DNA from 3 places in the Saccharopolyspora antibiotica genome. Region 3 is predicted to be linked to each of the others. Evidence: riboswitches for the same ligand, from Rfam matches in the RefSeq annotation. Region 3 holds a riboswitch; each other region holds the start of a gene.
The links. Region 3 has a riboswitch for thiamine pyrophosphate ahead of thiO (glycine oxidase ThiO). Riboswitches for the same ligand answer to the same signal wherever they lie in the genome.
Positions count from the first base shown of each region.

Region 1: linked by a shared signal. The riboswitch ahead of thiD (bifunctional hydroxymethylpyrimidine kinase/phosphomethylpyrimidine kinase) and the one ahead of thiO (glycine oxidase ThiO) in region 3 are both predicted to bind thiamine pyrophosphate.
Region 2: linked by a shared signal. The riboswitch ahead of ACL03H_RS11920 (thiamine ABC transporter substrate-binding protein) and the one ahead of thiO (glycine oxidase ThiO) in region 3 are both predicted to bind thiamine pyrophosphate.

Region 1 is NZ_JBJZOI010000014.1:113,266-118,480, forward strand. It holds gene ACL03H_RS13745 (hypothetical protein) at 1-309, shown strand, start outside; gene ACL03H_RS13750 (hypothetical protein) at 323-715, shown strand; gene ACL03H_RS13755 (polysaccharide pyruvyl transferase family protein) at 921-2,057, shown strand; gene ACL03H_RS13760 (hypothetical protein) at 2,077-2,286, opposite strand; gene thiD (bifunctional hydroxymethylpyrimidine kinase/phosphomethylpyrimidine kinase) at 2,518-3,351, opposite strand; TPP riboswitch at 3,345-3,443, opposite strand; gene ACL03H_RS13770 (biotin attachment protein) at 3,486-3,758, opposite strand; gene ACL03H_RS13775 (hypothetical protein) at 4,025-4,294, shown strand; gene ACL03H_RS13780 (hypothetical protein) at 4,370-5,098, shown strand; gene ACL03H_RS13785 (hypothetical protein) at 5,167-5,215, opposite strand, start outside.
Region 2 is NZ_JBJZOI010000012.1:55,747-60,961, reverse strand. It holds gene ACL03H_RS11930 (FAD-dependent oxidoreductase) at 300-1,253, shown strand; gene ACL03H_RS11925 (4a-hydroxytetrahydrobiopterin dehydratase) at 1,257-1,550, opposite strand; TPP riboswitch at 1,620-1,730, shown strand; gene ACL03H_RS11920 (thiamine ABC transporter substrate-binding protein) at 1,777-2,823, shown strand; gene ACL03H_RS11915 (ABC transporter permease) at 2,820-4,403, shown strand; gene ACL03H_RS11910 (ABC transporter ATP-binding protein) at 4,403-5,215, shown strand, end outside.
Region 3 is NZ_JBJZOI010000005.1:86,322-91,536, reverse strand. It holds gene thiG (thiazole synthase) at 991-1,749, opposite strand; gene thiS (sulfur carrier protein ThiS) at 1,751-1,951, opposite strand; gene thiO (glycine oxidase ThiO) at 1,939-3,057, opposite strand; TPP riboswitch at 3,047-3,154, opposite strand; gene thiE (thiamine phosphate synthase) at 3,229-3,903, shown strand; gene ACL03H_RS04915 (alpha-lytic protease prodomain-containing protein) at 4,197-5,215, opposite strand, start outside.

The sequences.
Region 1 (5,215 bases), on a different contig from region 3:
GACGTGCTGCAGGACCTGCACACCAAGCAGGCCCGGATGGAGGAGTTGCGGGGCGCGGTGCTGTCCTCATTGGACAGCGTCGGCAGGCTCGTCGGCGCCTCCAGCAACGAGATCGGCGCGCAGGAGATCGACAACGTCATCGACGCCGAACTCGTCGGGGAACCCGCGCAGCAGGTCTGGCTGCCGGAGCCCCGCGGGGACGCCCAGAGCTACCTGATCCCGCTGGAGCCCCCGTTCACCCCCACCGAACCGGCGGCCGACGACGCCGCCTCCGACAGCGAACCGACCGACGCCGTGCAGCGGCAGTGAGCGGAGCGAGCACGTGGACCTGATCGTCATCTCCTTCGCGGGCGGCGCCGTGGTGGCCGCCCTGGTCTTCTGGCCGATCCTGCGGCGGGCGCGCCTGCGCGCGCACGCCGACGCCCCGCCCACCGGCAAGCACGCGCTGCGCCCCGCGCAGCCCGCCGCCGCCCGCCCCGCCCCGCAGCAACCGGCACCGGAGGCCCCCGCCGCCGAGGCCCGGCCGGAACCCGCCGCGATCCCGCGGCAGGCCATCGGCGACGAGGGCGAGCAGCCGGCCCGCGCCGAGCCCGAGCTCGGGGTCACCGTCAGCACCCTGCCGACGGCGCTGTTCGAGGAGCACCACGCGGCGAAGTTCCGCCGCACCCGCGACCGCATCGAACGGCTCCGCACCCAGCTGCACGAGCAGAACTGACCGAAGCACCAACGGCGGCGGCGCAACCGGATCTCCCGGGGCGCCGCCGCCGTCGTTCGTCCAGGGGGCCGACCGGAGCAGGGCCGGGGACTCCGAACGCGCCACCGCGGGCGGCCGGGATGCCTCCGGGCCGGGTGGCGCGCACCGTGTTGTTAGGTTCGGCGCCTGCGCGCGCAGCCGCGACCCCGACCGGTGGAGAGCTCCAGTGACCAGTTCCGCAACATCACCCACCCTGTACCTGGTCGGCACGACCGGGAACCCGAACTACGGTGACGAGCTGATCGCCGCGACGTGGCTGAAGTACCTCGCCCAGGTCGCCCCGGACAGCGAGGTGTGGCTGGACTGCCCGAACCCCGGTCCCAGCGAGGTGCTGCTCGGGCACCTGCACCCGCACGTGCGGTTCACCGACACGCTCTGGCGGCTGTGCTGGTCCGCGCCCTCCGACGAGCCCTGGGACGTGGCGTCGTTCGTGCAGCACGCCATGATCAACCCGGGGCTGGCGCCGCACTGGCTCGCGGGGATCGAGCTGGCCGCCCGCGCCGACCTGGTGCACATCATCGGCGGTGGGTTCGTCAACGGGATCTGGCCGCGGCACTACGGCCTGCTGGCGGGCGCGGTCGCCGCCGCGCGCCGCTCCGGCGGGCGCGCCGTGCTGACGGGGATGGGCCTGTGGCCGACGCCGGAGGAGGCGCGGCCGCTCGTGCGGAACCTGGCCTCGCAGTTCGAGCTGATCGACGTGCGGGACGAGCCCTCGGCCGAGCTGCTCAGCTCCGCCGGCCAGCTCACCGCCACCGGGGACGACATGTTCTTCGGCATCGAGCCGGACCTGTACTCCTCCGACGACGACGCGCCGGAGGTGATGATCTGCCTGCAGTCGGACCTGCTGGACGTGACGGTGCCCGCGCTGGCCGGATTCCTGCTGGACACCCTGCGCTCGTGGGACGTGCGTCCCGAACAGGTCGGGATCGTCGAGGGGATCCCGCGGGTGGACCGGGAGGTCTTCGCGCTCGTGGAGCACGACCTGCCCGGTTCCCGCTTCTACGCCTTCTCCGAGATCATGGACCAAGGCCTGCCCGCCAAGGCGGGGCAGCGCTGGCTGTCGACCCGGTTCCACATGCACCTGATGGCCGCCGCGGCGGGGGCGCACGGGGTGGCCGTGTCGATCAACTCCGGGTACTACACGAACAAGCACCGGTCGTTGATCCAGCGCGGTTCCGGCTGGGGGCTCAGCGAGGGGCTGCAGGTGCCGCCGTCCCCGACGGAGGGCGGCTACGAGCAGTCCACGCTCACCGCGCTGCAGGAGGCCAAGTCGAAGCTGGCCTGGTCGATCTACGGCGACTGAGCCCGGAACGGGCGGCGGCTCAGGCCGCCGCCCGGCCCTCCTCCGGAAGCTGCCGGCTCGGAGCCTCCGGGTGCAGCACGTGGATCTCGGCCACCGGTTGTTCGGCCTCGGCATCGGCCTGCGCGGCGGCCGCTTCGCGCCTGCGGTCCGCGATGTAGAAGGGGGCGGCCGCCAGCACCGGCACCAGCATCCCCGCCAGCATGATCAGAATGGAAATTCCCGTAGTCAAGGCCACCGAACCCCGCGCGGTGGGACGCCGCCGCCCCACGACCGAGCACGCCGAACGAACGTGTCGTGGACCTCATCGTCGCGGCGGAGGGTGTTCGTTAACACCACCCGAAAGTGCTCCTGATCACGATCTTCGAGTCGTCTCAGCAGGTGGTCATCGCGGCGGGACCGGAGCCCAATAGTTGATCTTGAGAACCCCGGAACCCGCTGCGGCACAACCCGATCCGGCGCCTCACCACCAGCGGTGGAAGTGGTGCACGGGCCCGTGCCCCCGTCCCACGTCGAGCCGCTCCGCCGCCCGCAGGGCCTCGGTCAGGTAGGTCTTGGCCTCCCGCACCGCCGAGATCCAGTCCGGCGAGCGCGGGCGCAGCGCGGCCACCGCCGCCGAGAGCGTGCACCCGGTGCCGTGATCGCTGGTCGTCTCGACCCGCTCCCGGCGCAGCAACTCGACGCCGCCGTCACCGCGGAACAGGTCGACGCTGCTCGGCTCCCGCAGGTGCCCGCCCTTGAGCAGCACCCGCCGCGCCCCCAGCCCCGCCAGTCGTTCGGCCTGCGCCGCCATCCCGGCGGAGTCCGCGACCTCGGGCTCACCGAGCAGGTCCGCCGCCTCCGGCAGGTTCGGGGTGATCAGGTCGACGCGGGGCAGCAACTCGTCGCGCAGCACCGCGACCGCCTCGTCGGCCAGCAGCCGGTGCCCGCTCTTGGCCACCATCACCGGGTCCAGCACCACGTGCGGCGGGGCGTAGCGGTCCAGCGCCGCGACCACCGCGCGGATGACCCCGGCGTTCGCCAGCATCCCGATCTTGACCGCGTCCACCCGCACGTCGTCGAGCAAGGTGTTCAGCTGGGCGGTCACGAACTCCGGCGGCACCTCCCGCACCTCGGCGACGCCGGTGGTGGTCTGCGCCACCAGGGCGGTCGCCACGGCCGTGCCGTAGGCGCCGTTGGCGGAGAAGGACTTGAGGTCGGCCTGGATCCCGGCACCACCGCTGGGGTCGGTGCCGGCGATGCTCAGGACGTTGGGGATCCGCCCGGATTGCTCGGGGCGGGCAGCACGAACGGTCACGTCGGTGACGTCCCTCCGCTAGCACGAACTAGGTCAGGTTCGACGGGTCTGCTCTCAGCCCGGCCGCTCGCCGGGCACCCCGCGTCACTGCTCCCAACCTAGCAACCAGCTCCGCCGCGGCCAGCGGCCCCGACTCACTCGACCAGGCCGATGATCGAGCCCGGGGTGAACCGCTCGCCCGCCCGGCCCTGCCACCAGAGGGTGCCCGAGGCGGGAGCCAGCACCGCCCGGGTCCGGCCGTCAGCCCGGACCTCCGCGACCGCTTCCCCGCCGCGCACCCGCTCCCCGTCGGCCGCCAGCCAGCGGAGCAGCTCCCCCGGCTCGTGCGGGTCCGCGCGCGGGCGGGGGAAGTGCAGGTCCGTCACGGCGTTCCCCTCCAGCGTCCGGCGCGGCGAAGGGCCCAGCATGGGCGGTGATCCTTCTCACCACAAGTGAACCTTCCGCTCCCGGACCTGCTGCGAGCGGCGCAGCTCGCCAGCAGCGCCGGGGCGAGACCGTACGGCTGAACAGTCCCGGCAACCCGCTCGGAGCCGCGCGGCCGGGGAATCGGCCGCCCCCGCGAATGCAACGTGGGCGGGGGCTCGTCCGTCTAGAGTTCGAGATCCGGCCAACGGACCGAAGCCGGGCGGCCCCGCGCGGCGGGCGTCCTGAAAGGCATGGGGGTGGGACGGCAGTGTTCCCCGATCAAGAGCACGTGTGGTGGATCGTCGGCGCGGGCCAGCGCGTCCGGCACGCGATCACGGTGCGCCCCGGTGCCAGACCCGCCGGCGACCCCGTCTCCGCGCTCTGCTCGAAAACGATCAAGCTCCCGCACGAGACCTGGCCCGCGAGCAAGGAGCCGTCGAGCCGTCGCATCACGCAGCGTTGCGCCGAGTGCGAGCACCAGGTCGAGGAACAGCTGGCCCTCGATCGGGATCTCGTGGTCACCACCTGGGACGCCTGAGGGCGAGCGATGTCACACCGCTGACGGGTGATCACCTGGTGAGGCGACCCTCGGTGGCGGATTAGAGTTGATGCAATGGACACCACTGCCGACGCCCCCCGACCCACCCGTTCCCGCCGCTCGTCCCGGCCGGATCCGGCGCAGGTCTGGGCCCCCCTGGCCGGTCTCGCCGACGCGGCGGCGCGAGGCGGCGCGTCCGGAGCCGTTGCGATCACCCGCGGGTTCGACCGCAACAGCAGGCTGCGCGCCAAGGCGCTGCGCGAGCTGCTGGAGGAGCGCGGCGCCGCGGCCATCGAGATCACCCCGGCGGTGGGCAGCGAGCGGTTGCTCGCCGGCACCGAGATCAGCTCGGTGGTGAACCTGATCGGCTCCGGTTCCTGGCAGCCGCACCGGTTGGCCGCCAAGCTGCGCGCCCCGCTGCTGGTCCCCAGCGCCGGCGAGTCGGGCGACTCCTCCCGGGACGTCATCGGCGTCACCGGCGCCGAGGGCGCGCGCGACGTCGCGCTCTCGCACGTGGCGGTCCGGCCCGAAGCGGACGGCGAGGGCAGCCTGGTCGTCACCGCCGACGGTGAGCCGCTCTCGGTCCCCGGTGGTTCCGTCGCGGTCACCCTGCGGGAACAGCGCCTGGAGGTCCGGCTGGCCGGACCCGACTTCGCCGAGCAGACCTTCGCCGCGGGCGAGGTCCGGGTCGAGACGGTCGACGCGCCGCACCGGCTGGTCCGCGACGAGCTGCCGATCGCCGCGTTCGAGGGCGCGCTGACCTTCACCGCCGAGCCGACCGGGCTCGTCCTCCGCTCCGTCTGAGGCCTCCTCGCGCACCGAGCCGCTGCTCCTCCCCCGAGGGCAGCGGCTTCGTCGTTCTCGGCCCCGGATCACCTCCGGCGCCGGGGCGCCCGGTGCAGCAGCGCCGCGGCGGCCGCG
Region 2 (5,215 bases), on a different contig from region 3:
CAGCGCGCTCGGTGCTGGGGGGAGGGCGCGCCGCCGCGGCGCACGAGCGCTCTCCCGCTCGGGTGAAGAGGCGGCGGTCAGGGGCGGCCGGAGCGGGCGCTCGCATGATTCGCACGCCATTCCTGCTCGATTTAGGTTGTGCCCATGCGGCACATCACCTCGACCTGCGGGGACTGCAACGGCAAGGGTTGTGGAAACTGCGGCGGCACCGGATCGATCACCATTCTCGAGGACTAGTTCGCGCGAACGCGGGAACGGCTGACCCGTGCGCGGCGGACGGCGCTGCTAGCGTGCGGAGGATGGCCACCATCGAGCGAGTCCTGGTCATCGGTGCCGGGGTCATCGGCCTCAGCACCGCCGTGACCCTCGCCGAAAGCGGGGTGCCGGTGCGCGTCCGGACCGACCAGCGCCCCGCGGAGACCACCTCCGCGGTCGCCGGCGCGATGTGGGGGCCGGCGCTGCTGCGACCCGCCGAGCGGGTGCGGCGCTGGGTGGCGGACAGCTACCCGAGGCTCGTCGCCCTCGCGGCCGACGAGAGCACCGGGGTGCACCTCGCCGCCGGGCGGATGGCCGCCCGCGTCGACCTCGGGGACCAGGTGCCGCCCGAGGCGCTGCTGCTGCCCGACCTGCGGCCCTGCACCCCCGGCGAGCTCCCGGAGGGCTTCCGCTCCGGCTACCGGGCGACCGCCCCGCTGATCGACATGCCCCGCTACCTGGAACACCTGACCGGCCGCTTCCTCGCGGCGGGTGGCGAGCTGCTGCTGAGCCCGGTCTCGTCGCTGGCCGAGGCGGTCGAGGAGGCCAGCCGGATCGTCGACTGCACCGGGGTCGGCGCGCGCGAACTCGTCGGCGACCCGGGGGTGCGACCGGTGCGCGGCCAGCACGTCATCGTGCGCAACCCGGGCCTCGACGAGTACTTCGTCGAGGTGGGCGGGGCGGAGGAGTTCACCGCGTGGTTCCCGCACGGCGACCGCGTCGTCCTCGGTGGGGTCGCCGTCGAGCACGACTGGTCGCGGGTGCCGGACCGGGCGACCGGCGCCGCGATCCTGCGCCGGTGCGCCCAGGCCGAACCGCGACTCGCCGGGGCCGAGGTGCTCGGTCAGCAGGTGGGGCTGCGCCCCGGGCGCGAAGCGGTCCGGCTGGAGGTCGAGCGGATCGGCGGCGCCACCGTCGTGCACAACTACGGCCACTCCGGAGCCGGAGTGGCGCTGTCCTGGGGTTGCGCCGCCGAAGCAGCGGAGCTGCTGGGCTGAGGCTCAGGTGAGGGCGTCGACGACGCCGTCGATCTCCTCGGCCATGGTGATGTCCTTGGCCGTGATGCCGCCCTCGGAGTGCGTGGAGAGCGCGAAGCGGAGCGTGCGCCAGCGGACGTCGAAGTCGGGGTGGTGGTTCTCGCTCTCGGCGATCTCCGCGATCCGGTTCACGGCCTGGATGGCCTGCGGGAAGCTCGCGAACTCCACCGCCCTCGTGATGGTGGAGCCCTCCTGGGCCCACTCCGGCAGCCGGGACAGCGCCTCGGCGACCTGCGCGTCGTTCAGCAGTTCGGTCATGCCTCCATGGTGGGCCTCGACGGGCCCCGATGCGACCGTCGGCCCCCGGCCGAGTGGCGGCACGTAGACTTCCGGGGCCACGGGAGTCCAGCGCGCTGGGCTGAGAGGAGGGGCGAAGCCCCTCGACCGTCCGCACCTGAACCGGATCATGCCGGCGCAGGGAGGTGTCGCGATCAGCTCGACGTTGCACGCGTGGCCGTTGCCGCTGTGCTGCTCGGGAGGACCGTTGAACCGATATCCGCGCTGGGTCGCCGCCCTCGCGATCGCCTCGCTCACCACCGGGTGCTCGCTCATCGGCAGCGGCGAACCGGAATCCGGGGCGCGCACCGTCACCCTGGTCGCGCACGACTCGTTCGCCGCCGATCCCGCCGCGCTCGCCGATTTCGAGCGGCGCAGCGGCATCCACCTGGAGGTGCGCAACAGCGGCGACGCGGGGGAGCTGACGAACAAGCTGGCGCTGTCCCAGGCGGCCCCCCTCGGCGACGTGGCCTACGGGGTGGACTCCACCTTCGCCTCCAGGGCTCTCTCGGCCGACGTGTTCGAGCCCTACCGGCCCGACGCGGCCGATCGCGGCCCGCAGCGCTACGCGCAGGACCAGCAGCACCGGCTCACCGCGGTCGACGTGGCCGACGTCTGCCTCAACGTCGACACCCGCTGGTTCGCCGAACACCGGGTGCCGGAGCCCGCGACGCTGCGCGACCTCACGGACCCGCGGTACCGCGACCTGGTCGCGCTGCCCGACCCGACGACCTCCTCCCCGGGACTGGCCTTCCTGCTCGGCACCATCGCCACCTTCGGCGAGCCCGGCTGGCAGGACTACTGGCGCCAGCTCACCGCGAACGGGGCGAAGCTCTCCTCCGGGTGGGAAGAGGCCTACAACCAGGACTTCTCCGGCTCCACCGGGCAGGGGCCGCGGCCGATCGTGCTCTCCTACGCCTCCTCGCCCGCCGCCGAGGTGGACGAGGCGGGCCGGCCGCGCACCCGGGCGCTGCTCGACGGGTGCTACCGGCAGGTCGAGTACGCCGGGGTGCTGACCGGCGCGAAGGACCCGGAGGCGGCGCGGGAGGTCGTGGACTTCCTGCTCTCGCCCGAGTTCCAGGGCCAGGTCGCCGAGCAGATGTACGTGTACCCGGCGGTGGAGGGGATCGCGCTGCCGCCCGGCTGGGAGACCAGCGCCCCCCTGCCCCCGCGTCCCACCGAGCTGCCCGCCGCCGAGGTGGAGCGCAACCGGGACCGGTGGGTCGACGAGTGGCGGACGCTGATCCGGGGATGAGCGGCAGACTGCCCGCCGCGCTCGCCGCGGCGGTCGTGCTCGGGTTCCTCGGGCTGTTCTTCGCCTGGCCCGTCGCCGCGATCATCGGGCTCGGGCTGGGCGGCGCCGGGCCGGTTCTGGCCGAGGCGGCGACCTGGCGGCTGGTCGGGTTCACCCTCGGGCAGGCCGCCGCGTCCACCGCCGTCGCGCTGCTGGCCGGGATGCCGCTGGCCTACGTGCTGGCGCGGCTCGCGATCCCCGGCCGCGGGCTCCTGCGGGTCGTGGTGACCGTGCCGTTCGTGCTCCCGACGATCGTGGTGGGGATGGCGTTCCGGGCGCTGTTCGGCGCCGAGGCGGGGGTGAGCGCGATCGTGCTGGCGAACGCCTTCTTCAACGTGGCCGTCGTCGCCCGCACGGTGAGCGGGCTGTGGGGCCACCTCGACCGCCGCGCCGAGGACGCCGCCCGCTCGCTCGGGGCGAGCCGGTGGCGGGCGTTCACCTCGGTCACCCTGCCCGCCCTGCTGCCCGCGCTCGGCTCGGCCGCCGCGGTGGTCTTCCTGTTCAGCGCCACCAGCTTCGGGGTGGTGCTGGTGCTCGGCGGCGGCGCGCTGCGCACCCTGGAGACCGAGATCTACCTGCGCACCGTGCAGCTGCTGGACCTGTCGGGTGCCGCCGCGCTGTCCCTGCTCCAGCTGGCGGCCGTGCTCGCCGCGCTGCTGGTGGCCACCGCCGCGCGGCGCCGCCGGGAGACCGCGCTGCGGCTGCGCGCCCCCGTCGACACCGCCCGGCGGCCGCAGGGCGGGGAGCGGATCATCGTCGGGTTCGCGCTGCTGGTGGTGGCAGCGCTGCTCACCCCGATCGCCACCCTGCTGGTCCGCTCGGTGTCCACCCGGGACGGGTGGGGGCTGGACGGCTACCGCGCGCTGCTGGGCACCGGAGAGCCCGGGACCTTGGAGGTCACCGGCCTGGAAGCGGCGCTGAACTCGCTGCGCACCGCGGCGGACGCGACCTGGATGGCCTTGCTGCTCGGGCTGCTCGCGTCGTTCGTGCTGGTCACGACCCGGCGCCGGTTCTTCGCCGAGGGGCTGGACCTGGCGCTGATGTTGCCGCTGGGGGTGTCCGCCGTGACGGTCGGGTTCGGTTACCTGATCACGCTCGGCTCGCTGCCGGGGGACCTGCGCACCTCGCCGCTGCTGGTGCCGTTCGCGCAGGCGCTGGTGGTCACCCCGCTGGTGATCCGCACGGTGCTGCCGGTGCTGCGGGCGATCGACGACCGGCTGCGGCAGGCCGCGGCGACCCTCGGCGCCGGGCCGTGGCGGGTGCGCCGCGAGATCGACGTCCCGCTGGTGCTGCGCACCGTGCTGGCCGCGGCCGGGTTCGGGTTCGTCGTCGCTCTCGGCGAGTTCGGCGCGACCAGCTTCCTCGCCCGGCCCGACGCGCCGACCCTGCCGGTGGCCATCGGCAGGCTGCTCGGCAGGCCGGGGGAGCTCAACTCGCAACTCGCCTACGCCGCCTGCGCGCTGTTGATGATCGTCACCGTGCTCGGCGTGGTGCTCATCGAGCGGCTGCGGGTGCGCGCCGATGCCGTGGAGGACTTCTGATGGGACTGGACGTGCACGGGCTCACGGTGCGCTTCGCCGACACCACCGCGGTGCGCGAGGTCGAGCTGTCCGTGCTCGACGGCGAGGTCGTCGCCCTGCTCGGCCCCTCCGGCTGCGGCAAGTCCACCCTGCTGCGCGCCGTCGCCGGTCTGGAGCGGCCGACCTCGGGCGAGGTGCGCTGGAACGGCCGCGACCTCGCGCGGGTCCCCGTGCACCGGCGCGGATTCGGCATGGTCTTCCAGGACGGGCAGCTGTTCCCGCACCGCGACGTCGCGGGGAACGTCGAGTTCGGTCCCCGGATGCGCGGTGTGGCCAGGGCGGGCCGGGCGGCCCGGGTCGCGGAACTGCTCGACCTGGTGGGCCTGTCCGGGTACGGGCGGCGGCGCGTCACCGAGCTCTCCGGAGGTGAGGCCCAGCGGGTCGCGCTCGCCCGCGCCCTCGCCGCCGATCCGGAGCTGCTGCTGCTCGACGAGCCGCTGTCCGCCCTGGACCGGATGCTGCGGGAGCGCCTCGCCGTGGACCTCGCCGCCCTGCTCACCGATACGACCGCGCTGGTCGTCACCCACGATCACGACGAAGCGTTCACCCTCGCCGACCGGGTCGCGATCATGGCGCGGGGTGCGATCCTCCAGGTCGACGCCCCGGACCTGCTCTGGCGGAACCCCGCCGACGAGGAGGTCGCCGCCTTCCTCGGGTGCACCACCTTCCTGCCCGCCGAGGTCCGCGACGGGATCGCCACCTGCGCGCTCGGCTCGGTGGAGATGGCGGCGAAGGACGGCACCGCCCGCCTCGGGCTCCGCGCCACCGGGGTG
Region 3 (5,215 bases):
CGCAGCCGCCTGCGGTCCGCCTCGTACCGGCGCGGATCGCCGTGCCACGCGCCGTCGTACTCCAGCGCCAGCTTGACGTCCTCGAAGGCGAGGTCCACCCGGGCGATGAACACCCGGCCGTCCCTGATCTCGACCTGCGGCACGGGCCGGAGCCCGTCTCGGACCAGCAGGACGCGCAGCAACGACTCCTGGATCGACTCGGCCCTGCCGTCGAGCAGGGCGAAACCGCGACGTGCCTTGTGGATCCCGTAGTAGCGGCGCGTGCCGAGGAGCTCGGCGAGCCGGCGCTCGCCCAGGACGCCGGCGTGCAGCAGGGCGTCGACGCAGGCCACGCCGTACGGGAGGGAGTAGCGGGCGAGCAGGTCCAGCGCGATCCGCTCGGGTTGCGCCCGGCGGATGCCGTGCCACGGCGCGTGCTCGTCCGGCGCGGTCTGGCGTGCCCAGCAGCGGAGCCCAGCGCGGCGGTTCACGTACCGGTGTCCCGGCACCAGCGCCTCGACCGGGTCCCGCGGGCCGGCCAGCGGGACGCCGAGCAGGGCGGCCGCCGACCTGCCCGTCAGGACCGCGTCCTCGGGCAGGGTGAGCGCGGCCGCGCGGCACTTCAGCTCGTGCGAGGCCGGGGTGTCCGCCGTGGTGTAGATGCCGTGCAGGACGCGGCGGTACTGCGGGCCGCGCAGCCGCGCGTCCGTGACACCGCGCTCGCGGGCTTCGGCCCGGGTGACCAGCGGACCCGGGGCCACCCGCTCATCGGGAGTGGTCATGCCTCCACGGTGCGGAAGATCCCGCTCCGGCGGCAGGGGCAATCCGCACATCTGTGGATGAATCGCCGCCCTGTGGACAACTCACCCCCTCCCGAGGCGCCCTCCACCCAACCGACGGTCCCCCACCAGCTCACCCGCTCGGCCCGGATGCGCGATTTCTCGAGAAATTGCCCACCCGTTGATCTTGGGCTTCCGGGGAGACCGGGGCGAATTCTCGAGAAATCGCGGTTCAGGGGTGGGTGGGGCTGGAAGCTCGCGCCCAGAAGCGTTGCGGAATCCGGCCGGCCGTGGCGGCGAGGCGGCCGGCTTCGACGGCGGAGCGCATGGCAGCGGCCATCCGGGGCGGATCCTGGGCACGGGTGACGGCGCTGGCGAGCAAGACCGCATCGCAACCGAGCTCCATCGCCAGGGCCGCGTCGGAGGCGGTGCCGATACCCGCGTCGAGCACCACCGGCACCGCCGCCCGGGACGTGATCAGCTCGATGTTGTGCGGATTCCGGATCCCGAGCCCGGTGCCGATCGGCGAGCCCAGCGGCATCACCGCAGCGCATCCGACGTCGGCGAGCCGACGGGCCAGCACCGGGTCGTCGTTGGTGTAGGCGAGCACGACGAACCCCTGGTCGACGAGCTGCTCGGCCGCGTCGAGCAGCTCCACCGGATCGGGCAGCAGCGTCTCCTCGTCCGCCACCACCTCCAGCTTCACCCAGTTCGTCTCCAGCGCCTCCCGCGCCAGCTGGGCGGTGAGCACCGCCTCGGCCGCGGTCCGGCACCCCGCCGTGTTCGGCAGCGACTCGATGCCGAGCCTGCCCAGCAGTTCGAGCACCCCGGTGCGCCCGCCCGCGTCAGCGCGGCGCATCGCGACCGTGGTGAGCTCGGTGCCCGAGGCGATCAGCGCGCGCTCCAGCACTGCGAGGTTCGCCGCTCCCCCGGTTCCCGTGATCAGCCGCGAGCCGAACTCCCGGCCCGCGATCACCAGTGGATCGTCCACGTCAGCCTCCCTGCACCGCGGTGAGCACTTCCACGACCGCCCCGTCGCGCAACCGGGTGGCGGGCCAGGAAGCCCTGGGCACCACCGCACCGTCGACGGCGACGGCCACGCCGCGCTCGGCCACCCCGAACTCCGCCAGCACTCCGGCCAGCGTGTCGTCCGCGGTCACCGGTCGCGGCGCACCGTTGATCAGCACTTGCACGGTCGACCTCCTCCGTCGTGTCCCCGCTCCGGATCGACGGCCGCGGGTGGCCGCTGCCCGGCCAGGACCGCGAGCACGGCCTCGGCGGTGATCGGCGCGAGCAGGAACCCGTTGCGGTGGTGGCCGGTCGCGACCAGCACCCCGGGTTCCAGCCACCCGATCAACGGCAGGTTGTCGTGGGTTCCGGGCCGCAACCCGGCGAGGGCCTCGACCAGCTCGTACTCGGCGATCCCCGGCAGCAGCCGTTCGGCGTCCGCCAGCAGGTCTCGCACCCCGCCCGCGGTGACGCCGAGGTCGAAACCGGCGTCGTGCTGGGTCGCGCCGACGACGAGGCCTCGGTCGTCGCGCGGCACCAGGTAGACCTGCCTGCCGTGCACCGGTCCGCGCACGGTCCGGGTGGGAGGTGGCAGCGCCGAGCGGCGCGCGCGCAGCCGCAGCACCTCGCCCTTCACCGGCCGGATCCGGCCGCGCAGCCCGTCGTGCAGCTCGCCGGAGCGCGCCCCAGCGGCGATCACCGCGACGTCGCAGCGCAGCTCTTCGCCATCGAGCTCCACCGCTCCGGGCCGCACCGCGCGCACCCGGCCGTCGCGGAACTCCGCCCCGGCCGCCTCCGCCGCCGAGCGCAGCGCGGCCAGCGCGAGCCGGTTGTCCACGGCCAGGTCCCCGGGCACCGCCAGCCCGCGCCGCACTCCGGGTCCGAGGGAGGGTTCCGCACGGCGCAGCTCCCGCGCGCTGAGCCGGGTGACCTCGCGACCGAGCGAGGCGAGATGCTCGGCGAGCCGGTCCAGGTCGGCGCGGTCGGCCTCGTCCACGGCCACCACGAAGGTCCCCTCCGTGCGCAGGGCGGTGGCGCGCCCGGAATCGCGGACCAGCTCCTCGGCGAAGCCGGGCCAGCGCAGCAGGGACTCGGAGCCGAGCTCCAGGAGTTCTTCCTCGCCGGGCGTCGCCTCGGCGACGGGGGCGAGCATCCCGCCGGCCACCCAGGAAGCGGCGCGTTCCCCGGCGTCGATCACGCGCACGCGGTGCCCCGCGCGCGCGGCCCGCCAAGCCACGGCGAGACCGATGACGCCGCCACCCACGACGGTGACGGCCGACAGCTCAGACATCTGCGCTCCCTGCGCCGGCATGACCCGGATCAGGTTCGACGGTCGGGGCTCGTGCCCCCTCTCAGCCCGGTTGCTCCGGACTCCCGTGCGGACCACCTCCCACCGTACTCATCACCGGGGACGTGGTCAGCAGGCGGCCAGGACCAGCGGGGGCGGGGATACCCTGGGGTCATGCCCGGATTGGACGGTGTCGGCATCCGCACGCGGCTCGCCGAAGCACGGCTGTACCTCTGCACCGACGCGCGCACCGAGCGGGGTGACCTGGCCGAGTTCGTCGAGGCCGCGCTCTCCGGTGGCGTGGACGTGATCCAGCTGCGGGACAAGGGGCGCGACGGCGCTCCGCTGGAGGCGCGCCGGGAGCTCGCGGCGCTGGAGGTGCTCGCGGAGGCGTGCGTGCGGCACGGGGCCCTGCTGGCGGTGAACGACCGCGCGGACGTGGCGCTGGCCGCGGAGGCCGACGTGCTGCACCTGGGCCAGGACGACCTCCCCGTCCCGGTCGCCCGCCGGATCCTCGGCGACGAGATCGCCATCGGCCGCTCCACGCACGACGTGGTGCAGGCCGACGCGGGCGCGACCGAGGCCGGAGTGGACTACTTCTGCACCGGGCCGGTGTGGACGACTCCGACGAAGCCCGGCCGAGAGGCCGCGGGGCCCGCTTTGGTGCGCCACGCGGCGGAGCACCGGGGCCACGGCAGGCCGTGGTTCGCGATCGGCGGCATCGACCACTCCAACCTGCCCGAGGTGGTGGCGGCCGGAGCGGAGCGCATCGTCGTGGTCCGCGCGATCACCGAGGCCGAGGACCCGCGCGCCGCCGCCGAGTCCCTCCGCGCCGGCCTGCCCGACTGACCACCGATCTTGCGATTTCGCGAGAAATCGCGGTGCGACGCGTCGACCCCGGGTGCCGGGCTCCGCGCGGACAACGCCGCGGACCGCGCTCGCGGGGCGGCAATTTCGCGAGAAATCGCGGTACCGCGCGCGGTGACGGCGGCGGGGGAAGAGAGATTTCTTGAGAAATCGCGGAAGCGGGCTGCGCCTCGTGGGGCTGAGGCGCAGCCCGCTCCTGGACCGCTCGGTCACCCGGGAACGAGGGGCGTTCACGGGCGTTCGCCGCGCACCCGGGTTCACCGGGCGCGGGCGGCTCACTGGGTGAGCAGGGTGAGCCCGTAGGCGTCGAGGATCTCGTTGACCGGCTGGAAGTACGTGGTCCCGCCGTTGGTGCAGTCGCCCGAACCGCCGGAGGTCACGCCCTGCGCCTGGTCATCGGACAGCCAGGAGCCGCCCGAGTCACCGGGCTCGGCGCACACGTCGGTGCGGGTGAGGCCTTCGACGCTGCCCTCCGCGTAGTTCACCGTCTGGTTCTTGGCCTCGACGGTGCCGCAGTGCCAGCCGGTGGTGGAACCGGACCGGCAGATCGACGCGCCCTCGGCGGCCTCGGTGGAGCCGCCCACGCCGACGCTGCCGCCCGCGTAGTCGTTCACCAGCGGCTGCGGGGTCTCGCCCGAGGCGACCTCCACGTAGGAGTAGTCGTTGCCGGGGAACGAGGAGCCGGCGAAGGTTCCGGACGGGCTGCTGGTGGAGTCGCCCTCGTTGCCGCAGTGGCCGGCGCTGACGAAGCCGCCCTCCACCGAGAAGCCGACGGAGCAGCGGGCGCCGCTGCCGATCATGTAGGCGTTGCCGCCGATGACGTCGGCGAGGACGCGTGGTGCCTCGGTGGACTCCACGACCCGCACCGCCTGCGCGTCCACCCCGGAGGAGCGGACGAAGTCGGCGGCCTGCGCGCCGGAGCCGGTGGCGGCGGTGAGCACGACCTTGTTGCTGGCCGAGTCGACGTACCAGCCGGTGACGCCCTGGGGGGCCTGCTGCGCGTTGAGGCCGTCCACGACGCCGCCGAGCTGCGCGGTGCTGAACTGGACCACCTTCGCCTCGGCACCGGCGGCCCGGACCTCGTCGACGAGGTTCGCGTCCGTCACGCCGACGACGAGCTTGCCCAGCGCGGCGTCGTAGCGCGAACCGCCGAAGGCGTCGGCGAGCGCGCCGCGCAGCTCCCGGTCCGCCTCGTTGGCGATGGCCTCGTCGTGCAGCCGCTGCTGCGCCTGTTCGGCGGTGAGGCCGAGGTCGCGCTGCATCGCCTCCATCTGGGTGGCGGCCTTGGCCAGCG